DNA from 4 places in the Agrobacterium bohemicum genome. Region 3 is predicted to be linked to each of the others. Evidence: riboswitches for the same ligand, from Rfam matches in the RefSeq annotation. Region 3 holds a riboswitch; each other region holds the start of a gene.
The links. Region 3 has a riboswitch for cobalamin ahead of ATO67_RS07100 (DUF1636 family protein). Riboswitches for the same ligand answer to the same signal wherever they lie in the genome.

Region 1 (6,062 bases), on a different contig from region 3:
TCCGACGCAGCCGACATCCGCTTTGTCGTTCAAGCCTGATCCGTTGGTGGAGAAGAACATGTGGGGCGTCTCCATGTTCGATCAGCTGGCATGCCGCATCAAATTCCATCAGCTGAACTATGAAGGCCGCTACACGCCTCCATCCCTCAACGGATCGCTGATCTATCCAGGCAACTTTGGCACTTTCAACTGGGGCTCAGTTGCTGTCGATCCTGAGCGTCAGGTCATGTTCGGTATGCCGACTTATCTGGCCTTCACGTCGAAACTCGTTCCACGCGACCAGATTCCGCCACGCGGTCAGGACGAAAAGGGTAGCGAGCAAGGCCTGAATCGCAACGATGGTGCGCCTTACGGTGTGTTCATGGGCCCATTCCTTGGACCATTGGGTGTTCCTTGTCAGGCTCCACCATGGGGCTACGTCGCAGGTGCCGATCTGCGAACAGGCGATGTTGCTTACAAACACAAGAACGGCACCGTCTATGACATGACGCCGTTGCCACTGCCCTTCAAGGTAGGTGTGCCCGGTATTGGTGGACCGATGATTACCAAGGGCGGCGTCGCGTTCCTCGGTGCAGCGGTCGATAATTACCTTCGCGCTTATGACCTGACATCCGGCAAGCAGCTTTGGGAAGCGCGTCTTCCAGCGGGTGGGCAGGCAACGCCGATGACCTATGCGATGGAAAATGGAAAGCAGTATGTGGTGATGGTTGCTGGCGGACATGGCTCTGTGGGCACCAAGCCCGGTGACTACGTCATCGCCTATACACTGCCTTAAAAACCTATCGAGACGTCGATGTTGGAATGGCCGGGAAAATCTTCCCGGCCATTTTTTGTTGTGCTGGCACCAAAGCGAATTTAGGGCTTGCGATAAAATGTAATAACATTACAAAAGCAATGCTTGACGACTCGTTTCCAATACGTCTATCTGGTTGTGACGGTTTCGAGCGAGTGATCGCAAGAAATAATAGGGAATGCGGTGCGAGCCTTCGGGATCTATGCCGCAGCTGCCCCCGCAACTGTAAACGGATTGTCCAACCCTTTGCCGCTCTTACAAGCGTCATGCCACTGCGAAATTTCGTGGGAAGGTGGGTGAAGACGCCAATCCGTGAGCCAGGAGACCTGCCGTCGAAAGTTCATTCCAATGTCACGGGCGGGGATGCCTGGAACAGGAGACGTCGTGATTGCATCGAGCGCCAGCCAGCGCCTTATTCCATCTGCCATGTCCCGGTTTCGGATCGTTTCAGCACGTGTTCTTTCGGACTGAAGGTCTAAACATGCTCACGCGGCTTTGCCTCAATGGCTGCCGCTGACGATTTCGGGGACTGATCGGAAATGACATTCAATTTTAAAAAAACCGTTTTTGCTGCGAGTTTCGCTGCAATGTCGATTGGCCTGGCGGCGCCATTCGCGCATGCGGCAGAGACGACCTATCCCTTGACGCTGAAGAATTGCGGACGAGATGTAACCTATACGCATGCGCCTGAGCGGACTGCCTCGCTCGGCCAGAGTACGACGGAAATTCTCTATCTGCTGGGTCTTGCCGACAAGGTGGTCGGCACCGCCGTCTGGATCGGCCCCGTCATCAAGGGCTATGAAGATGCCAATGCCAAGATTAAACGGCTGGCCGATAACGACCCGAGTTTCGAAAGCGTTCTGGCCACCAAGCCGGATCTCGTCACGGTGCAGTTTCAGTGGCATGTCGGTCCTGAAGGGATCGTTGCCAAGCCTGAACAGTTCGAAGAGCTGAACATCCCAGTTTATACATCGCCTGCCGATTGCACCGGTAAAGACAATTCCGGCGGTGGAGATGGCGTGCGCCACTCCGTATTCTCGATGGATCTGATCTATCAGGAAATCACCGAACTGGCGCAAATCTTCAATGTTCAGGACAAGGGCGAAAAGCTCGTTGCCGACCTGAAGGCGCGTGAAGAGGCTGCCCGAAAGAAAATTGCATCCGCAAACGGTAAGCTTTCTGCCGTGTTCTGGTTCTCCAGCGCGGAACTCGATATCGATCCTTATGTCGCGGGCAAGAACGGCGCACCCGGTTACATCATGTCGGCACTCGGCATCAAGAATGTCATCAATAGCGAAGAGGAGTGGCCGACGGTTGGTTGGGAAACGATCGCAAAGTCGGAACCCACCCTCATCGTTGCTGGCAAGATGGATCGCAGGCGTTTTCCGGCGGATGACATCGCGCTCAAGCAGAAGTTCCTCAAAGAAGATCCCGTCACGAGCCTGATGCCCGCCGTCAAACAGGGCCATATCGTCATCATGGATGCGCAAGCCATGAACCCAACGATCCGCACCATCGAAGGCATCGAAGTTCTGGCCGACGCTGTCGTCCAGCTTGGGCTCTCCAAGTAAGTCATGGGTGCATGTTTCACCCTTACCCGTGCCGTCTTGCTTACAGTCGGGTGCCTTGGCCTGGCTCTCTGGTTCGGTGCCGCCATTGGTGAGACATCCATTCCCTTGGATGTCGTCGCCAAGACGGTGGCAAATCGTGTGTTTCATGCGGGCTATCCGCTGGATGCCATCGATGAAGGCATCATCTGGAACTACCGCCTCAGCCGGGCGGTCGTTGCCGCTTGCTGCGGTGCCGCACTGGCGCTTTCCGGTGTTGTCTTGCAGGCGTTGTTGCGCAATCCGCTCGCAGATCCCTACATTCTCGGCATTTCGGCGGGTGCTTCTACGGGTGCGGTCAGCGTAGCCATTCTTGGGTTCGGCGCTGGCATGCTGACCATGCCGCTGGGTGCATTTCTGGGTGCGCTGGTGGCATTTGCTCTTGTCAGTCTGCTGGCCTTTCGCGCTGGCCGGGGAAACAGTGCGATCATTCTTGCGGGCGTGGCGGGCTCACAGCTGTTCAACGCGTTGACATCTTTCATCGTGACCAAGGCAGCCAATGCCGAGCAGGCGCGGGGCATCATGTTCTGGCTGCTTGGCAACCTTTCTGGCGTGCGCTGGTCGGATGTCTGGCTGGCGTTGCCTGTTACCATCATCGGTCTTGTCGTGTGTCTGTGTTATGCACGCGCGCTCGATGCCTTTACCTTCGGAGCACAATCGGCCGGGTCTCTGGGTGTGCCGGTTCGGCGTGTCTACATCGTGCTCACCGGCGTCTCCGCACTGATGACCGGCATCATGGTCAGCATTGTTGGCTCCATCGGCTTTATCGGTCTGGTCATTCCCCATGCCGCACGCATGATCGTCGGCATCAGACATGGCCGTCTTCTGCCAGCGGCAGCTTTGACGGGTGCGGTGTTCATGATCGCCGCCGATATTCTGTCGCGCACCATTGTCACCGGTCAGGTCCTTCCCATCGGCGTCATTACCGCCTTGTTTGGCGCACCGGCCTTCGCGCTCATTCTCAGCCAGCGCAGGAGGGCAATATAATGCTGACGGCCCGAAATCTTTGTTGGTCTGCCGGTGGTGTCGACATCGTCAAAAATGTCAGTCTCGACATCACGCCGGGCGAGTTTCTCGGTATCGTCGGGCCAAACGGTTCCGGTAAAACCAGTCTCATGTCGCTGCTGTGCGGTCTCAAGAAAGCGAAATCCGGCGCGGTCGATCTGGATAGCAATGACATGCAGAGCCTGAACCGTCGGGATGTTGCGCGCCACATCGCATTGGTCGAGCAACAGGCGGAAACACAGGAGCATATCAACGCTCGCCAGGCTGTGGAGCTTGGCCGCACACCGCATTTGGGTGCCCTGTCTCCATGGTCGAAAAACGATGATGCCATTGTGGATCAGGCAATGCAGGATGTCGATGCGCATCATTTGACCAAGCGCATGTGGCACACGCTTTCCGGAGGGGAGCGGCAACGTCTGCACATCGCCCGCGCACTGGCGCAGAAGCCTGATATTCTGCTGCTGGATGAACCGACGAACCATCTCGATATCGGTCACCAGATCGCGCTCCTGCATCTCGTTCGCAAGCAACGCCTGACAGTCGTCGCAGCCCTGCACGATCTCAACCACGCGGCGATGTTCTGTGACCGCGTTGCCGTGATGAAAGGCGGTCAGCTGGTGGCTCTCGGTAAGCCGTCAGCGGTGTTTACGGCAGAGCTGATCGGCGATGTCTTCGGTGTCGATGTGACCGTCGAGCGGGAGGATGGCGACATCTGTCACATCCGCTACCGCCCGCCACGCGACGACAGCAACCCATATTCAAAGGCGTGACTTGTTTCCGATTTCGGATGTGCATCTCTTGAATTGAGGAGGCGGCCTCCCACATTCGGTTCAACCCGCTGGTCCGGGCCCCTCTGGTGGAAGTTTCGGTGCTTTCACGATGTCGGACCTTTTCCGACATATACGCCGAACATTCAGAGGTTCACTCATGATTTCCGATATTGCCGCATGGTTCATCACCCTTTTTGTGCTGAGCCCCATTCAGGCCGACGTGCAGGAGCGCATGCAGGGCGCGAATGCGTCTGCACAATCCATTCAGCAATCGCAGCAGTGCATCACGGCGCAGGGACCTAAACTGATTCAGCGTGCTGGCGAAGACCCTTCCTGGGCAATCGCGACAGCAGTGGGCTACACGATCGGCTGGACATCGCCTTCGCAACTGCTCGACGCTAACGATCCGAACTGCGCCGAGTTAACCCGGCTTTTGCAGGGCAATGAGGGCGAAGAGGCAAATAGCTGAAGCTGAGACAAAATCCGGCAGCCTGAATCATCAGGCCTTGCCGGATTGCCAGCTGCGATACCATTCCACGAAGGCAGCAACGCCGGTTTCGATGGTGATGTCAGGCGCATAACCGGTCAGAGCCCGCAACAGATCGGGTGACGCAAAGGTACGTGGCACATCACCCTGCTGCATCGGCAACATGTTGCGAATGGCTTTTTGCCCCAGAACGGTCTCGACCGTTTCGACAAAGCGCATCAACTCCACGGGCTGCCCACCGCCAATGTTGACGACGCGGAACGGTGCGTGTTTCGACAGGGTGTCGGTGACGCCCTCTTCGGTCACTCGGTTGTCTTCGGATGGCGCAATGTGGCTCAGCCGCACGATGCCCTCGACCAGATCATCGATGTAGGTGAAGTCGCGACTCATCTGGCCTTCGCCGTATATGTCTATGGGCTCGCCCTTCAAGATCGCATCCACGAATTTGAACAGCGCCATATCCGGGCGTCCCCACGGGCCGTAGACGGTGAAGAAGCGGAAGGCCGTTGTCGGTACCTTGTGCAGATGGGCATAACTATGCGCCATCAGTTCCATCGACTTCTTGGTGGCGGCGTAGATCGTCATCGGCTCGTCGGCGCGATCACTTTCCGCGAAAGGTACTTTTTCATTGGAGCCGTAGATCGATGACGTGGATGCGAGCATCAGATGCTTGGGCTGAAGCGTTTTTGCCAGCTCCAGAATATTCCAGGAGCCGATAAGGTTCGAGTTCACATAGTCCTTGGGGCAGTCGATGCTGTAGCGAACTCCCGCCTGTGCGGCGAGGTGGATAATCACCTCCGGCTCGGCAAGATCAGCGGCGCGGTTGAGCGCATCCACATCTTCCAGCATCCCGATCTGGGCCTTGAAGCCGTTGGACCGCGCTAGAATGGCGTGGCGCTTTTCCTTCAGGGCGACGTCGTAATATTGCGTCATTCCATCAAAGCCGACGACGAAATGTCCCTCATCGAGCAAGCGCTTTGCCAGATGAAAACCGATGAAACCCGCCGTGCCGGTAATCAGATATCGCATGTTCTCGCCTTGCTTATGATGAACGGCCGATGCCGGCATAGGTGAAGCCGTGAGCCGTGACTTCATCCGGTCGATAGATATTGCGCAAATCTACCAGCACCGGTGACGCCATGATCGATTTCAGCCTGTCGAGGTCGAGCGCGCGGAACTGGTTCCATTCGGTCACGATTACCACCGCATCGGCATCCTGCGCCGCCTCATATGGGCCGGTCGCATATTCGATGCCTTCCATCAGCGGGCGCGCATTGACCATGCCTTCCGGGTCATAACCCGTCACCTTGGCACCCGCATCCTGCAATGTCTGTACGACGGCAATTGCCGGGCTGTCGCGCATGTCGTCCGTGTTTGGCTTGAATGTCAGGCCCAGCACG
Region 2 (6,062 bases), on a different contig from region 3:
CGCGGGCACGCTCTTCGTCGTTTTCCGCATGAAGCACATGCTCATGCAGATGATCCTGCATCACCTCACCGGTCAGCCCGGACAGCGCACCGCGCACGGATGCCAGCAATTGCAGCACCTCCCCGCACGGCTTGCCGCTTTCCAGCGCACGCTCAACGGCTTCCATCTGCCCTTTAAGGCGACGAATGCGGGCCAGAAGCTTGTCCTTGTTCTCGATAGTGTGTGACATGGTACTTTCTCAATATAGTATAGGGGGGTATATTATAGGGAGGCGCAGAACTTCGCAAGCTCCGCCCGACACGGCTTGTCACCCGATCAGCCGATCGCTATATCTCTAGAAACTAGAGATATGAGGCGCGACCATGTATTCCATCGGCGATCTTTCCCGAAACACCGGCGTCAAAGTGCCGACCATTCGCTATTACGAGCAGATGGGTCTGTTGCGTGCGGCGGAACGGTCCGAAGGCAATCAGCGCCGCTATGAAAAATCTGATCTGGAACGCCTCGCTTTCGTGCGCCACGCCCGCGACCTCGGCCTAAACATAGATGCCATCCGCGAACTGATTGCGCTCAGTCAGCACCGGGAAATGCCCTGCGCCGGCGCCGACCGCATCGCCGCCGACCATCTTACGACCGTCCGCGAAAAGATCGCCAAGCTGAAGAAGCTGGAACACGAGCTGGAGCGCATCGTTTCCCATTGCGACGGCCATTCGATCGAGGATTGTTATGTCATCCGGGCGCTGTCGAACCATGATCTGTGTGAGCATGAGCATTGAGGGAAGAGTTCGTGGGTGGGGAGCCAGCCTGTTAAGCAGCGGGCTCCGGCAGACTTTCTAATAGTCCACCCGCATCATCGCGACGGTTCCCGGTTGCGAACGATCAGACGGGCGGGATAGGTGGTTAATCGGGGAGGCTACTGAGCCCCATCAATGGCAGGCGGTTGCATGAACTCGATCGTAATATGGTCGGGGCCTGAAACATAGGCTGTCATCGTTCCCTTTCTCGGACCGCCTGGGATGGCCTGTGGACTTCCCTTTACCTTCCATCCTGCAGCTTCAACGTGAGCAATGGCGGCATGGATGTCGCGGACGGTCAGCGCGAGATGAGCGGCACCGATCGCGCCTGCGCTATTTGCCACGGTTCCGTTCTGCTGGCCCTTGGAATACTGTAATAATTCGACCACGAAGCCGCCCTCCGATCTCACGATCGCCGTCCGCACATTCGGATCATCGACACCTGTTACCTGATGTAGGAAGTCTCCCCCCATCTCAGACTGCCGTTCAAGCGTGAACCCAAGCGCGTCTGTCCAGAACCGAATGGATTCATCCAACGAGGATACAACGAACCCTGCGTGATCTACGGCGATTACGTTGGCGGTATTTTTCATCACTAGATACTCACTCCGATAAGCTTGCAAAGCAAACGAATCTACAATGCCGCGACTGGCACCAGCAATATGGTCGTCATCATTTTTGTGGCACTTCAGTGCTCGGCAAAGCAATGATCGTCTTGCAAGGATGCTTCATGGTCAGACCGTTTTAGTCGGAGGTGAAATGCTCCTCGCATCATTATAAAAAGACCACCCCAATTATCCTATCGAACGTGCCGCATAGACCAGCTGAAACCGCGTTGAAAAAGGCCTACTCGAAAACAACGCTGGCAAATATTGCAGAGGCAGCAATCGCGACGAAGTCGCTTCGTATGACAGCTTCTGCATAAACCAGAAATCTGGCCTTGACACAATTACGATTCGAGCGCATTGAACCTCGCATGATCAACGCACGCGCACCCATTTCCTGCACGTATTTTTGGGCCTTCCTTTAAGGGCGGCTCGACAGATCACTTTGTCAACAAGCCGCCGTCAGGCGGCTTTGTTGTTTTCAAATGTCCTGACGGCTAAACCAGAACCCGAAGGACGAGAAAATGACCGAAGACAGCCTTCTGACCCTACCGAGACCACCCGTTGTCACCATTCGCGGTGCGCGCAAGGCCGATTTGCCTGAGCTTAACGAGATGATCACGTTGCTTGCCGCCCACCATGGCGATGCGGCAGCGATTACGGCTGAAAAGCTGGAGCGCGACCTGTTTGGCCAGGTGCCGTGGATTACGGCGCTGGTTGCCGAAGCCGATGGCGAGTTGATCGGATACGCCATTCTCTTGCCGCTCTACCGTGCGCAGGAAGGCCGTCGCGGCATGGAACTGCACCATCTTTTCGTGCGTGATGGCCACCGTGGCCATGGCACCGGCCAGCATCTGGTGGGGCGCGCTCGTGATGTTGCCAAGCGTTGTGGCTGCGACTTCCTTTCGGTGGGTGCCGCAACCGGCAATTTCGCTGCGCACAAATTCTACGAAAACATGGATTTCATACCACGCCCCGTGACCGGCATGCGTTTCATGCAGGCGTTAGCTTAGTGCGATAGACACAACGGAACCGACCGTGCCGGTCAGGCTTTTGGCATGGTCTTGTTTCGGTTTAGTGTTTCAACGTGGTTGATTGCAGGAGAAGAGAATGCCTCGTATTGCGCTGGCCCTAACCGAGGATTTTGCCGATTGGGAACCCGCATTGTTGACTGCGGCGGCACGTGGGTATCTGGGCGTCGACATCTTGACCGCAACGCCTGATGGTTCGCCCGTCGTTTCCATGGGCGGCCTGAAAGTCACCCCTGATATGGCCTATGATGCGTTGGACCCTGATATGATCCATGCGCTGGTCATTCCCGGTGGGCTGATCTGGGAAAAGGGTGTGGCACCGGATTTTACCGACCTCGTCCACCGCTTTCGCGCGCAGGACCGCGTAGTGGCAGGCATCTGTGCGGCGGCGAGTGCGCTCGCGGGAACCGGCGTGCTGAACCACGTGGCCCATACCGGCAATTCGGTGAGTTCACATAGCAGATACGAGAGCTATCAAGGCGCGGAACACTACCGCGACCAGCCGCAAGCCGTCAGCGACAAGGGCATCATTACCGCACCTGGCAGCGCGCCGGTGACATTTGCAGCAGAGGTGTTGAAAGCACTCGACCTCTGGGGACCGGAGGCGGAGGCCGAAATCACCGTGTTTTCGGCGGAACATCGGTAGACTCAGCTTCGATCAAGAATGCGGCAGGCACGTGCTGGTCCTTGCGTGTCATCGGACGTCATTGCGCGGCGCAAATCCCGACTGTTAAGGTGCAGGCTGCGGTCGACTGGCAAAGCAAGACGGGCGATCTTGGCTGCGGCGGCCGTCAAGAAGGCCGGGCTATTACTCTCGAAAAACTGTAGGCACGCTGCCTTTTCAGGCTCTTGCCGCAGCAGCGCTTTGAAAGCGAGGCGGTGCATGGCGCAAGGCGCGCCATGACCGGGGACGGAAAAACGCAGCGCATCGAGTTCATCGCTCCACTCGACTGCATTTTTCATCTTATCGGGCAGCGTCGAAACGCTTGAAGAAAAGCCCGCTCAGCGAACCAAGAATGATCCAGAACACAAAACTGGTAACGGTTGCCAGCACCATGAACCGGCGCTCGAGTGGCAGAGGTGCCAAAGCGTGTTCGCCCTCCGGCGGCAGCGGCGCGCCAATGACGTGTGGTGCGGCGATGAGCATGACGGCCAGAACCGCAGCCCATGGCTCACCCCGTCTGAAGACGAGCAGCGCCAAACCACCCGCCGTTGCGGCGACCGTCGCGATCCACCACATCTGACGTGCGCCGAGAGCGGCGGCGGGCGTGCCCGGCAATTCCGGTGGCAGACCGATCATGGGTGCCAGCATGACGGCGGCAAAACCCGCAAGACCCCAGAAGATGCCTTCGCGCCAGCCGCCTTCTGAGCCGCGTAGCGAAATCAACGCCGTCAGGACCAGCGCGTAGCCGATGGCGGTCAGCACATTGGCGGCGATGGTGTAGGCGTTGCGTTCGAAACCATCGGCAGGCGTCCAGGCTTCGGCATCATGATGATGGTCGGCCGGTGTTGCGGCATCGTGGGCGTGAGCGGGAGCAGCCTCGCCGCCGGCATTTTCAAAGGTTTCCGCCTGAAGGATGAGAGGCGTGGTGCCGACAGCCTGCATGACGCTGACGGCGAGACCGGCAATCAGCCCCACCAGAACGGCGGTAAAAACGATATTACGGAAAAATGGCATCTCTGTTTCCCTCAATGGCAAGGGAAGGCATTGGCATGACGCGTATCATGGGCGGCATTGTGCACCGCTTCGACATGCGAAAAGCCCACGAAACCGACGATGAACAGGCCAAGTGCGGCGGCTGTCAACGACTGCGCAATCTTCGATGTTTTGGTTGATACGGCTGATGTGGCCGTATTCTGCTGGATAGACATGGTGATCCCTTCCTGAGCGGGTGGGCGCATTGCTGATCAAAAGCCGCACGACCGCATTCAACATTCACCACGGGGAAAGAGACACAAGGTCTTGAAGGCCGGAGAACCGACCTGCCAACCGTGCTGTTCCGGACACCCCGCCGGTATTGACGACACTCACGTGATGGCAGGTCTCCTGGCTCGCGGGTCGTAACCTTGAAAACACCTTCCCGAACTTTGCAGTCAGTGGCTTTTCGTTTTCAGGCTATCCGCTCACAGTTGCGGGGGCAGCCACGAATCAAAGCTCGCGCTTCTATCGTGTTCCCTTTTCACTTTCCGGGCGAACCCGAAAAGACCATCACACAACCGTTATCCGGCGGAAGCTGATCCGAGTCAATGGCTGATCACGGAGACGGCAATGCCTTCAGGTAGGCCGCAATCGCGTTGCGATCTTCGGCGGGAAGGCGGGCCATGTTCTGCTGCACCTTGACCATGGAACCGCCGGCGCTATCGAAATCCGGTGTAAAGCCGGTCTCGAGATAATTGGCGATATCAGCTTGCGACCATGAACCGATGGGTTGGGACTCAGGCCGGATATCGGGAATACGCCCCTCACCTTCCGGGTTGGGTCCACCGGCTAGCCATTGGTTCTTCAGGAACCCACCCAGTGCATCGCGCGGGGTGTGGCATTCACCGCAGTGGCCGAGGCCTTCCACGAGATATTGCCCGCGAAGGACTTCCGCATCGGCATTGGCAAGCTGCACGCGCGGCTTGCCCTTGTCGAAATACAGGAATTTCCAGCCACCCAGAGCAAGACGAATATTGAAGGGAAATGGCAGATCATGGCCCGGCGCATCATTGGTGCTGGCCGGCAGTGTTTTCAAATAGGCGAAAAGATCGTTCACATCCTGCGGCGTCATCCGCGCATAGGAGTTGTAAGGGAATGACGGGTAGAGATGCTCGCCGTCTTTGCCGACGCCGCGCGTCATCGCATCGCCGAATTGCCCCACTGTCCACGCGCCGATGCCGTGCTGCGGATCAGAAGAAATGTTGGGCATGTGGAAGGTGCCGAACGGGCTTGGCAAGGCCTGCCCGCCGGACAGCGTCTTCAGTGCGTCGCCCGTGGCATTCGGCGCGGCATGGCAGCTTGCGCAGCCGCCCGCCCAGAACAGCGTTTCACCATTGGCAAGGTTCGGCTCACCCAGATTGGCCCAATGGCTTGGTGGCTGGCGTTGCGGCGCGGTTACCCACATGAAAACGCCAAGGCCGACGGCACCCGCAATAACAGCACCGCCCGCCAGCTTCGCCCAGATGGAAGCCATCGCCTTCTCCGATTCGTCCGAATTTACAATGCGAAAAGGTCCGCCGGTATGGTGGCGGACCTTGGCTGGTACCGACTACTTCTTGAGACGGTAGGTCTGGTGGCAACTGCTGCAATCTGCGCCGAGGGTCTTCATGGCAGCACCAACGCTGGCCTGATCCGTCGGCAATTGCGCCAGAACCGCATCGGCATCAGAACCGAGCTTTTCGGACTTGGACTTGAAGTCCACGAAGTTCTGCCAGATGGCAGGAGCCGCAGCGCCGCCCTCGGAACCAGCCGGGAACTGGTCCGGAAAGGCCTTGGCATTGGTGCTGATGGTGGTAACAGCGGTTTTGACGGTAGCCGCATCGTAAGGCTTTTCACCCTTGGCAATGGCGCCAAGCGCACCCATGGCGCCGCCGATACCCTTCATCAAGCCTTCGCGCTTCTCAACCTCGCCAGCTGCGGAAACCGCACCGGC
Region 3 (6,062 bases):
TTGCTTTGGCGGCAGCGTCGAGCAGTGCGATGAGCGCCGGAAACATATCCCGGAACAGACCGGAAATGCGGAACGTCACATCTACGCGTGGCCGTCCAAGCGCTGCGGGTGGCAGGATTTCGATGCCAGTCACCCGGCCGGTTGCCGGATCGTAGATCGGTCGCGCGCCCATTAAATGCAGGGCTTGCCCCACATCTTCTCCACCGTTGCGCAAAGATGCCGAACCCCAGAGGTCGAAGACGATATGCTTTGGCCAATCGCCATGGCTCTGCAAATAATGCCGCAGGACCTCTTCGCCCGCCATGCGCCCCAGCTCGAAAGCAGTGGCTGTTGGCATGGTGCGCGGATCTGCGGCGTAAAGATTACGCCCCGTCGGCAGCACATCCAGCCGCCCGCGCGCTGGTGCACCGGAAGGGCCAGGAATAATATGCTGCCCGTTGAGTGCAGCAATCAGCGCAGCCTTTTCAGCCGACGCACTTTGCGCTCTCGACTGATCTGGCTCACCATCCGCACAGCGGCCAAACACATGCTGTCCGTCTTTGATCGCGAAATCCTTGAGATCGCAGAGAAAAGCATCAATGCGTGAAAGCGCGGTATCGGAATCGTCCTGCTTGCCGACGCCAGCATCTTCGGCCAGACCAGTTTCAAGCGCCTTCTCGACGATAAGCTTGGCCAATCTGTCGCGGCGGCGGCTGTCCAATCCATCGGCCTGCGCATATTCATCGACAAGCTGTTCCAGCGCCATCTGTTCAGGCGAAAGTCCAGCATCGATTAAAATAGGCGGAATATGGCCGATGGTAACGGCAGCGATCCGCCGTTTGGCAACGGCTGCTTCGCCGGGATTGGACACGATAAAGGGATAGATCACCGGCAGCGATCCGGTAACGATCTCGGGAAAACAGGTCCGCGATAACGCAACCGTCTTGCCCGGCAGCCATTCCAGCGTACCGTGTGCACCGACATGAATAATTGCATGTGCGCTCGGGCTTTTCTGCATCCACGCACCGAAAGCGACCAGTGCATGCCGAGGCGGCAGGGCCGGATCGTGATAATCCACCCGCCGGTCTTCGGTGCGGCCACGATCTGGCGCAAGAGCAACTGTTACTGAGCCGAAACGAGCGGCACGAAAATGGAATGTTCCGGCTGTTACAGCAGTATCTGCATCCGCTTCACCCCATGTTTCGTCCAAGGCCAGATTGGCAGCTTTGGGCAGGGCGTCGCGGAACGCTGAGTAGTCGGCCAGCGTAAAAGTAGTCGTCTCATTTTCAACCCGGTCAAGCAACGCCCGCGCCGTCTCTGGAATATCGTCCACCGCATAACCGGCGTCGCGTAAGTCGCGCAGGACCTCCAACACACTTTGCGGTACATCGAGACCAACCGCATATCCCGTTCGCCCCGGTGCAGCGCCTGGATAATCCGGCATGAGAATGACGACACGCCGCTCAGCAGGTGCCGCATTCTTTAGCCGCAAAAAGGCAGAGAGACGATCGGCAACCTGCTCGACGCGATCACGCTCCGGGATATGGACTAGGCCGCGCCCGCCGTCTGGGTAAGGCTGTTTAAAGGAAATAGCGCCCGCCAGAATACGCCCATCCAATTCCGGCAGCACCACATGCATGGCGAGATCGGACGGGTTGAGCCCGCGCATGTTTTCCGCCCAACCATCGCGGCGGGTGGTGGCCATGATGACCTGAAAGGTTGCGACGCCCAGCCGGTCGAACAGGCTCTTGCCATCTTCGTCCGAATGGCTGGCGAAAGCTGTCGCTGCTATCATGGCTGCCGGTTCCAAGGGAACGAGCTTTTCTTCCAGAAACCGGATAGCGTCGCTGTCTTTCAGACCGCCGACAAAGATCGGAAGCGGCGAAAAGCCGCGTTCACGCAGTGCCTCATATAGCGCATCGATCGGCGCAACGTCTTCCGCCATCAGCATGGAACGATAAAACAGGATGGGCACAAGCGGCGTACCGGCCTCGTAACAATCCAGCGCCGCCGAAAGGTCAACCACGCCTTCACCGGGCCGGTAGAATCCGCATTTGGGCAACGGTTCTGCTGCAAGATCGGGCCAGACTTCCCCTCGCGCCAACGCAGCAAGCCCTCTCGCAATCCGGTCCATATTTTCCGGCCCGCCTTCGCGGAAGAAGGAAAGGATTTTGGACTGCGTTGGTAGATCGACCGTGGACGCAGCTTCGAGTTTCTCATCGCGATCGCTGCATTCGCCGGGCAAAAGCAAGAGCTTTAAGCCACGCCGCCGCGCCATTCTCGACAACTCGTCCACGCCGTATCGCCAGCGATCGGCACCGCCGAGAATCCGGATAAGGATAAGTCTGGCATGTTCCGCCGTCTTTTCAATCCACAGATCGACCGACATGGGGTGGCGAAGTTCGGAAAGGTTGGCACACACAAAGGATACCGAGACATCGTTACTACGCTGCCATCCGCGCTCCAGCCCACCCAGATCGCTGGCCGAAAAAGACAGCACCACCACATCCGCCTGACCCTGGTTGAGATCAACCGGCTCTATCAGGTCGTCCAGAGACGAAGATGTGGTGGCGAGGATGTGCATGGATCAGGCTGCCAGCATCCGCTCGATTTTCGCGCGGTCGAGACCCTTTTCTCCGATCACGACCAGACGGCTGCGGCGCACCTCACCGGCAGCCCACGGGCGATCGAAGTAATGGTTGACGCGCGAACCGACCGCCTGCACCTGCAAACGCATCGGCTTGGCTGACACCTCGACAAACCCCTTGATGCGCAACACATTTTCCGATGCTGCGGTTTCGGAAATCCGCATCGCTAGCGCGTTTGCATCCTTTACCGCGTCCAGTTCTACAACGAAGCTGTCGAATTCGTCGTGGTCGTGATCTGCTTCTTCATCATGGTGGGTGTGGCGGTTTTCGATATGCTCTTCCACTGCAAGGCCAAGGCCAATGAGCACGGCAGGATCGATCGCGCCATTGGAAGCCACGATAATTTTAGCAGCCTTTGGAAGATGAGCGTTAATATGTGCCTTGGCGCGTTCGAGACCCGCCGCATCCAGTAGATCGCCCTTGGTCAGAACGATGAGATCAGCGCAGGCAATCTGGTCTTCGAAAACCTCTTCGACCGGATCGTCATGGTCCAGCGCCTCGTCGTTCTGGCGCTGAGCAGCGAGTGCTTCGAGATCATGCGATACCATGCCTTGTGCAAGTGCTACGCCATCGGCCACGGCCACAACGGCATCCACCGTTACACGGCTTTTGATCGCTGGCCACTGGAAAGCCTGTACTAGGGGTTTTGGTAGAGCAAGACCGGAGGTCTCTATCAGAATATGCTCAACGCGTGGCTGTCGGCTCAGAATCTGCTCGATGGCGGGCTGGAAATCATCTGCCACTGTGCAGCAGATGCAGCCATTGGCCAATTCCACGATGTTTTCTTCCGGGCAGTTTTCGATGCCACACCCCTTGAGAATGTCACCATCGATACCGACATCGCCGAACTCGTTGACGATGATGGCCAGCCGCTTACCCTCAAGCTTTTCCAGAAGGCCACGCAGCAGCGTGGTTTTGCCAGCGCCCAGAAAGCCGGTGATGATGGTGCAGGGAACGCGGTTGAGCGTGGTCATGATGTCTCCTCGGTAAAATTCAAAGGGGGAATGCGGGCAACGAGGCCACGCTTCAAACTGTCGGGCCGTCCGCGCCACGGCATCAGCCCGTCGGGCGCAGAGGCCAACAGACGTGCGCCAACCATAAGGTCGGCCGCATCGTCTTCGCTCAGCGATCCAAACATATAGGACCATCCATCGGCGCTGCGAATGGCGGCACTCAAGCCGCGCTTGCAATTGGCAAGGCAATTGACGCTGCGCACATTGACACCCTCTGCGTCACCCAGCGCAATGGCGGCCTGCGCAAGGGTCGCACCGGGGCGAGGGTCCGCATTCGGATCAGCTTCGGACCGGCAACTGCGGCACACATAAACCACGACTCCAGGCGCGGTGTCATGGTGCGTCTTCTCATTCAGGCTGAGCGATGTTGATGTAATATCCAAGAGTGTACTTTCCGCGCCTTCACATGGTCTTGGGGTGCGGATATCGAAAACGGCATGCGGACAACCGCAAAGCCATTGGCGAACAACCGACTGACCGGAGCACCCCGCCCGGCAGACGTTTTTCCTGAAACGGCAGGTCTCCTGGCTTGCGGCTTCAACACCTCGCGCCGCCTTCCCGGACTTGAAGATGTCCAGTGGCTTCCGGCGCGGGCTCACCGCTTACAGTTGCGGGGGCAGCCACGGATTTGTCCGCATAAGCGAAGTGCACCGTGTTCCCTCTTAGCTTTTCCCGTTGCCGGAAAAAGACCGTCAGTCATTAACCCTTATGCCCTGCGGTGCTTTTGTGTCAATGCCGCGTATCATTGCTCACGCATGCGTTTTGGTTATAGTCGCCGCTTTGGAAAAGCATGAGACCCGGAAGGACCAACCGCCATGACCCGCGACATCAGCGACAGCGAAGCCGAACGTCACCGCGCCAAGATGGTCAACCGCAAGGCGGTTCAAGATGCTGAAGTCTCCGAAAAGACCGTCGAAAAAGGTCTGCTGATGATCAACACCGGCCCTGGCAAAGGCAAGTCTACCGCAGCCTTCGGCCTTGCCTTGCGCATGCTGGGCACCGGCAGACGTGTCGGCATTGTCCAGTTCATCAAAGGCGCATGGTCCACCGGCGAACAACAGGCACTCGCCCTGTTCGGTGACCGTGTGGAGTGGCGCACCATGGGCGAAGGTTTCACGTGGGACACTCAGGATCTCAAGCGCGACGTCGCCGCCGCGACCAAAGCCTGGGAGGAAGCCAAGGTGATGATGGCCGATGACACCATCGGTCTCGTGGTTCTGGATGAGCTCAACATCGCATTGCGCTATGATTATCTACCGCTGGAAGAGGTGGTAGAGACCCTGCAAACTCGTCGCCCCGGTTTGCACGTTATCGTCACCGGCCGAAATGCCAAGCAGCCGTTGATGGATGCCGCCGATATGGTTACGGAAATGACGCTTGTGAAACATCACTTCAAAGCTGGTGTGAAAGCGCAATCCGGCATTGAGTTCTAATTCATGACAGCGCGCGTTTTGATGTTTCAAGGCACCGGCTCGGATGTCGGCAAGTCGCTGATGGTGGCAGGGCTGGCCCGCGCCTTCGTCCGTCGCGGACTGTCCGTCATGCCCTTCAAGCCGCAAAACATGTCCAACAATGCCGCCGTCACAGCAGATGGTGGCGAAATTGGCCGGGCACAGGCCTTGCAGGCACGGGCTGCTGGCGTTCCGCTTTCCGTGCATATGAACCCCGTGCTGCTCAAACCCCAAAGCGAGACCGGTGCGCAGGTGGTGGTGCAGGGCAAAGTAATCGGCAAAGCCAAAGCCGTAGATTACCAGCATATGAAGGCAGGGTTGATGCCGCGCGTTCTGGAAAGCTTTGAACATCTCAAGGCGAAAGCTGACATCATCCTGATCGAGGGTGCGGGCAGCGCTTCGGAAGTCAATCTCCGCGCCAACGACATTGCCAATATGGGCTTCGCCCGCGCAGCCAATGCCCCCGTCATCCTGATTGGCGATATCGACCGAGGCGGCGTCATCGCCAGCCTTGTTGGTACAAAGGCGGTTCTGGATGCAGACGATGCCGCCATGATTCATGGTTTCATCGTTAATCGTTTCAGGGGTGATCCAAACCTGTTCGATGAAGGAATGCGCATTATCTCAGATAAAACCGGCTGGAACCCGATCGGCCTCCTGCCGCATTTTGCCGATGCCAATCGCCTGCCAGCAGAGGACGCGTTGGGCCTGACAGCACCTGGGCAGCACAAACCCGGCGCGAAGATCCGCATCGCAGTGCCGATCCTGCCGCACATCTCGAACTTCGACGACCTTGATCCCCTTGAGGCTGAGCCGGATGTCGAGCTTATCAGGGTGCGCCAAGGCGATGTCATTCCCGCAAATTGTGCACTGGTGCTGATTTGCGGCTCCAAATCCACGATCGCCGATCTGAGCGCCCTGAAAAGTTCAGGGCTTGATGTAGATATCAAGGCGCATGCGCGCCGTGGCGG
Region 4 (6,062 bases), on a different contig from region 3:
CCGACACTCTCCGGAAGGCTCTCCAGTTCGTGGATGCGGACAAGCTCTATCCATGCACCAATTGCGGCATGGCACCGCTTCCGCGTCATGTGGCCACAGCGAAGCTGCGTGCACTCGGTGCAGGCGCTGACATCATCCGCAGGGAGCTTGCGGCCTGATGCCGATCGACAATTTCTCGATTGAATGGCTGACTGATGACGCACAGGCCGCCGTCCGGGCTGAAGCGAGGACCTTCTGCCTGCGGATGATCAAGAACGTCTACGGGATCGACTACACTCCCGCCTGGCATTCTGACCTGGATTCGCTGTTGCTGGCGCAGCCGGACAACTGGTTCTCCCTCGAAAGGCACGGCAGTTTTCTCGTTGTGCGGGACGGAGATGGACATATCATTGCGACTGGCGGTCTTTACGCGCTCGAAAACAAACCCTCTACGAAGGAGCGCTTACGAAATCGCTATGGCGACGGCGAAAAGGTATGTCAGATTGTCCGCGTGTACATAGAGCCGTGCGCCCGTCGTAAAGGGCTTGGCACAAAGATTGTGGCAGCCTTGGAGAGCCGGGCATCCGCGTTTGACTACACCTCGTCCTACCTCCATGCCGATGTTCAGACACCGGAAACACTCAGCTTCTGGAAAGCCCAAGGCTATGGCGCGTTTGGCCACTTCTCCTATCCGTCCAACCGCGGAACCGAGACGAGCGTCGATTTCGACAAGCCGTTGCGCTACGAACGTTGCGGAAACGCAAAATCGATACTTGATATCGGCTTGTCTGCGGCTATTCGGGGCTGAACTTTCACGCTGTATGATCACCCTGTTATCCACAGGCTGCGGTGGACGAGGACTTAATTTTTTAACAACCACCCTGCTAAGAGTTGACGAAACTATCCCCTCATATACTATATCTAGTGTTCGAGGTTCTTCCGATTCGCGTCGGAAGCTAAGACGGGAATACGGTGCGTGACGTCCATTCTGGACGGAGCAATGCCGGAGCTGCCCCCGCAACTGTAAGCGGCGAGCATCCTCTCAAACTGCCACTGAGGCCGCAATGCTTCGGGAAGGCGAGATGGATGCGACGACCCGTGAGCCAGGAGACCTGCCTCAAACGAATACGTCCACGGGCGGGGTGTCCGAAGGTCGCGTTTGCGTGCGGGATGAGCCTGCGCGTGCCGCTTCCCCTGGTCTCCGCATCAACCACTTCGGGGTGAAGTCAATGTCGCATCATTTTAGTCAGTATCCGCGTGAATAGCGGGCGGTAACGCCCGTAGCCGAGTCCGGCTGCCATGCATCCCAGAATCTCCCGAACAGGTGTTCCCAACGCCTGATCGATATCGCACGCCCTAAACAAATCTCACGAGGATCATTATGACCATTACCGTTTACAGCAAGCCAGCCTGCGTCCAGTGCACAGCAACCACCCGCGCTCTGGACCGCCAGGGCATCGACTACACCGTCATCGATGTTTCCGAAGACACCAATGCCTATGATTTGGTCCAGGGACTTGGCTATCGTCAGGTTCCCGTTGTGGTGGCTGGTGAGACCCATTGGGCAGGTTTTCGCCCGGATATGATCAGCACGCTTGCGGCCTGAGCCAGAGCAATGGGTCAGATCGTCTATTTCTCCAGCCGATCGGAAAATACCCATCGCTTCGTCGGACGGCTGGGAATGAGTGCGCGGCGCATTCCCCTCAGTCCTTCCGAGAGCCTTCAGGTCAAAGCCCCCTATGTTCTCATCCTGCCCACCTACAGTGGCGAAGGCGGAAAAGGGGCCGTTCCAAAACAGGTGATCCGCTTTCTCAACGATGAGGAGAACCGCGGAAACATTCGTGGCGTGATCGCCGCGGGCAACAGCAATTTTGGCGAGACCTATGGGCTCGCGGGTGACGTCATCTCGAAGAAGTGCCAGGTGCCGTATCTTTACAGGTTCGAGCTTCTGGGAACCGACGAAGACGTCGTTAACGTCATACACGGATTGGAACGATTTTGGACGCGACGACTTTCGAAAAGCCTTTGAAGACATCGGAATCCGAACTGGATTTCCACGCCCTCAACGCGATGCTCAATCTTTATGACGAGCAAGGAAAAATACAGCTCGGCAAGGATCGGCTTGCCGCCAAGCAATATTTTCTTCAGCACGTGAACCAGAACACGGTCTTCTTTCACAATCTGCGAGAAAAGCTCGATTATCTGGTGACCGAGGGCTATTACGAGCGAGAGGTGCTGGACCAGTATTCGTTCAATTTCGTGCGGGATTTGTTCGATCGTGCGTTTGTCAAGAAATTTCGTTTCCCGACATTTCTTGGCGCGTTCAAATATTACACCAGCTACACCTTGAAAACCTTTGACGGGAAGCGGTATCTCGAACGCTACGAAGACCGCATCTGCATGGTGGCGCTGGCACTTGCGCAAGGCAACGAAGAACTTGCCAAGGATATGGTCGATGAGATCATCGCCGGCCGCTTCCAGCCCGCGACGCCGACATTCCTCAATGCGGGAAAAAAACAACGTGGCGAACTGGTTTCCTGCTTTCTGCTGCGCATGGAAGACAACATGGAATCCATTGCACGTGGCATCAACTCCGCGCTCCAGCTTTCCAAGCGCGGCGGTGGCGTGGCCTTGTCACTGACGAACATTCGCGAGGCTGGAGCGCCGATCAAGCAGATCGAAAACCAGTCATCCGGCATCATTCCTGTCATGAAACTGCTAGAAGATAGTTTCTCTTACGCCAACCAGCTCGGCGCGCGCCAAGGTGCCGGTGCCGTCTATCTCAACGCCCACCACCCTGATATTATGCGTTTTCTCGATACCAAGCGGGAGAATGCCGACGAGAAGATCAGGATCAAAACCTTGTCGCTCGGCGTCGTCGTGCCCGACATCACCTTCGAATTGGCGAAGAACAACGAGGATATGTATCTATTCTCGCCCTATGACATCGAGCGCGTCTACGGCGTCCCCTTCACCGAGATATCGGTTACCGAAAAATACCGGGAGATGGTGGCGGATAGCAGGATCAAGAAGAAGAAGATCAAGGCCCGTGACTTCTTCCAGGTGATCGCCGAGATACAGTTCGAAAGCGGCTATCCCTACATCATGTTCGAGGACACGGTGAACAGGGCGAACCCGATTGCCGGTCGCATTTCCATGAGCAATCTCTGCTCGGAAATCCTTCAGGTCAGCGACGCCAGCGAATATAATGACGACCTATCCTATAACGTCATGGGCAAGGACATCTCCTGCAATCTCGGCTCCCTGAATATCGCGGCCGCCATGGACAGCGCCGATTTCGGAAAAACAATCGAGACATCGATCCGGTCGCTCACGGCGGTGTCTGACATGAGCCATATTGCCTCCGTGCCGTCGGTGGAGAAAGGCAATGACGACAGCCACGCCATCGGTCTCGGACAGATGAATTTGCATGGCTATCTCGCCCGCGAGCGCATCTTTTACGGTTCGGACGAAGGCATCGATTTCACCAACATCTATTTCTACACGGTCACCTATCACGCCATTCGCGCCTCGAACCGTATCGCGACCGAGCGCGGCGTCAGCTTCAAAGGCTTCGAGAACTCGAAATATGCGTCCGGTGAGTATTTCGACAAATACACCGAACGCGAATGGCTGCCAGCGACAGAGCGTGTTCGCGAGCTATTTGTGACGGCAGGCATCGCGATCCCAACGCAGGAGGATTGGCTTGCGTTGAAACAAGCGGTTATGACCTCAGGCCTCTATAATCAGAACCTCCAGGCCGTGCCGCCGACAGGATCGATCTCCTACATCAACCATTCGACCTCTTCGATCCACCCGATCGTCTCGAAGATTGAAATACGCAAAGAGGGTAAGATCGGCCGCGTCTATTACCCCGCCGCCTTCATGACCGACGATAACCTCGAATTTTACCAGGATGCGTACGAGATCGGCCCGGAAAAGATCATCGATACCTATGCGGCGGCGACCCAGCATGTAGACCAAGGTCTTTCGCTGACGCTGTTCTTCCGTGACACCGCGACGACGCGCGATATCAACAAGGCGCAAATCTACGCGTGGAAGAAGGGCATCAAGACCATTTATTACATCCGTCTTCGACAGATGGCACTGGAAGGCACGGAAGTGCAGGGTTGCGTGTCATGCGCGCTGTGAACAAGAACGCTTCGAAAGATCAACACATGAACATCGCCGTCAAGCCCGTCAGTCGCATCCGTGCCATCAACTGGAACCGTATCGAAGACGACAAGGACCTCGAAGTCTGGAATCGCCTGACCGGTAATTTCTGGCTGCCGGAAAAGGTCCCGCTCTCCAACGACATCCCATCTTGGGGAACGCTGAAGCAAGAAGAGCAGCAACTCACCATCCGCGTCTTCACTGGCCTGACCCTGCTCGACACGATCCAGAACGGCGTTGGATCGGTCAAGCTGATGGCAGACGCCGCGACGCCGCACGAAGAGGCGGTGCTATCCAACATCTCCTTCATGGAGGCGGTCCACGCGCGTTCCTACTCCTCCATCTTTTCCACCCTGTGCTCGACACCGGATGTTGATGATGCCTATCGCTGGTCGGAAGAGAACGAGTTCCTACAACGGAAATCGGCGCTGATTATGCGCGAATACGACAGCGGCGATCCGCTGAAGAAGAAGGTCGCCTCCGTATTTCTGGAAAGCTTCCTGTTCTATTCCGGCTTTTATCTTCCGATGTACTGGTCGAGCCGCGCCAAGCTCACCAACACCGCCGACATGATCCGCCTCATTATCCGCGACGAAGCCGTGCACGGTTATTACATAGGCTACAAGTTCCAACGTGCGGTAGACCGGTTGCCTGCGCAGAAGCGCCAGGACATCAAAGACTTCGCCTTCGATCTCTTGCTCGAACTCTACGACAACGAAGCAAAGTACACCGAAGCGTTGTACGACGGCGTCGGCCTGACGGAGGACGTCAAGAAATTCCTGCATTACAACGCCAACAAGGCGCTGATGAACCTCGGTTACGAAGCGCTGTTTCCCGCAGAAGCCTGCAAGGTCAATCCCGCAATCCTCTCCGCGCTTTCACCAAACGCCGACGAGAACCACGACTTCTTTTCCGGCTCTGGCTCGTCCTATGTCATTGGGAAGGCGGTGGCGACAGAGGATGAAGACTGGGACTTCTGAGGGATTGAACCCCGTCGCGACATCGAGACCGCCGCTAGAGCCAATGTCTTGATGCCGCGACCCGATCAGCGAAGAATGAAGTGGCTTCGTTAGAACCGACGCTGAACTAACAGTTCATCGGTGGTTCGGTTCGTTGCGAATGACCGCTTTTGGCGCAAAGCTGCCAAGGGAAAGGTTGGCCCAAACCAGTCATTGACACGGGCACTGGATGAAGCGCAGTGCTTAATTGGTCCTCTCCGATATCTCGCTTTTGATCCACAACGCCAGGGCAACTGCACTAAACGCGGCCCCGAGGAGAGAAATCCCGTCCAGCCGAACCACGAGTAGGTCGCCGTAGCAGCAATAGCTCCAATGGCGCTGCCAACAGAGTAGAAGACCATATAACCTCCAATCAACCGGCTGCTTTTTTGCGGGTTGAAAGCCACAATGGCGCTGAGATTGGTGACGTGGACCGCCTGTACCGCCAAGTCCATCAAAACTACACCTACGAGCAGCACCGCCATCGAGACCGGAAGGAGAGCGATCAGTCCCCAGGATAACAGCAAGACCGCCAGAGAAACTCCTGTTGTCCATCGACCGTAACCTCGATCCGCAAGTCTTCCCGCGCATGTCGCGGCAATCGCTCCCGCCAGCCCAACCAGTCCAAACATGCCTATTCTCGTGTGTGAATAGGAAAAGGGCGGGGCACTGAGCGGAAGGACAAGCGCGGTCCAAAACGTGCTGAAGGCAGCAAAAATCAGGAGCGCTAGGGCACCTCGATACAGCAAGCTTCGCTCTCGGAGGAACATGGTTGGAATGGAGAGTAAAGCGTGGGTATACGTCTCCGTATTCCGTTTCGCAGATTGGCGCGGTAGAATCGCGATGAGAACGATGGCCATGACAAGTGTGATAAGCGCAGATGTCAAATACACAGCCCGCCATCCGCTGACA

Region 1: linked by a shared signal. The riboswitch ahead of ATO67_RS15855 (ABC transporter substrate-binding protein) and the one ahead of ATO67_RS07100 (DUF1636 family protein) in region 3 are both predicted to bind cobalamin.
Region 2: linked by a shared signal. The riboswitch ahead of ATO67_RS16720 (CbtB domain-containing protein) and the one ahead of ATO67_RS07100 (DUF1636 family protein) in region 3 are both predicted to bind cobalamin.
Region 4: linked by a shared signal. The riboswitch ahead of nrdH (glutaredoxin-like protein NrdH) and the one ahead of ATO67_RS07100 (DUF1636 family protein) in region 3 are both predicted to bind cobalamin.

Annotation. Positions count from the first base shown of each region.
Region 1 is NZ_KQ961031.1:233,855-239,916, reverse strand. Features, by position in the region: gene ATO67_RS15860 (glucose/quinate/shikimate family membrane-bound PQQ-dependent dehydrogenase) at 1-775, shown strand, start outside; cobalamin riboswitch at 919-1,141, shown strand; gene ATO67_RS15855 (ABC transporter substrate-binding protein) at 1,333-2,364, shown strand; gene ATO67_RS15850 (FecCD family ABC transporter permease) at 2,368-3,387, shown strand; gene ATO67_RS15845 (ABC transporter ATP-binding protein) at 3,384-4,175, shown strand; gene ATO67_RS15840 (hypothetical protein) at 4,333-4,644, shown strand; gene ATO67_RS15835 (NAD-dependent epimerase) at 4,675-5,691, opposite strand; gene ATO67_RS15830 (UDP-glucose dehydrogenase family protein) at 5,705-6,062, opposite strand, start outside.
Region 2 is NZ_KQ961032.1:156,182-162,243, reverse strand. Features, by position in the region: gene dmeR (Ni(II)/Co(II)-sensing transcriptional repressor DmeR) at 1-229, opposite strand, end outside; gene ATO67_RS16750 (MerR family transcriptional regulator) at 363-776, shown strand; gene ATO67_RS16745 (VOC family protein) at 914-1,387, opposite strand; gene ATO67_RS16740 (GNAT family N-acetyltransferase) at 1,924-2,412, shown strand; gene ATO67_RS16735 (type 1 glutamine amidotransferase family protein) at 2,510-3,076, shown strand; gene ATO67_RS16730 (hypothetical protein) at 3,079-3,393, opposite strand; gene ATO67_RS16725 (CbtA family protein) at 3,395-4,108, opposite strand; gene ATO67_RS16720 (CbtB domain-containing protein) at 4,120-4,302, opposite strand; cobalamin riboswitch at 4,451-4,656, opposite strand; gene ATO67_RS16715 (cytochrome c) at 4,686-5,603, opposite strand; gene ATO67_RS16710 (c-type cytochrome) at 5,679-6,062, opposite strand, start outside.
Region 3 is NZ_KQ961025.1:311,148-317,209, forward strand. Features, by position in the region: gene cobN (cobaltochelatase subunit CobN) at 1-2,563, opposite strand, end outside; gene cobW (cobalamin biosynthesis protein CobW) at 2,567-3,604, opposite strand; gene ATO67_RS07100 (DUF1636 family protein) at 3,598-4,023, opposite strand; cobalamin riboswitch at 4,138-4,349, opposite strand; gene cobO (cob(I)yrinic acid a,c-diamide adenosyltransferase) at 4,456-5,073, shown strand; gene ATO67_RS07110 (cobyric acid synthase) at 5,077-6,062, shown strand, end outside.
Region 4 is NZ_KQ961030.1:189,636-195,697, reverse strand. Features, by position in the region: gene ATO67_RS14435 (methionine synthase) at 1-158, shown strand, start outside; gene ATO67_RS14430 (GNAT family N-acetyltransferase) at 158-787, shown strand; cobalamin riboswitch at 894-1,113, shown strand; gene nrdH (glutaredoxin-like protein NrdH) at 1,361-1,585, shown strand; gene nrdI (class Ib ribonucleoside-diphosphate reductase assembly flavoprotein NrdI) at 1,595-2,008, shown strand; gene nrdE (class 1b ribonucleoside-diphosphate reductase subunit alpha) at 1,978-4,131, shown strand; gene nrdF (class 1b ribonucleoside-diphosphate reductase subunit beta) at 4,158-5,132, shown strand; gene ATO67_RS14405 (MFS transporter) at 5,222-6,062, opposite strand, start outside.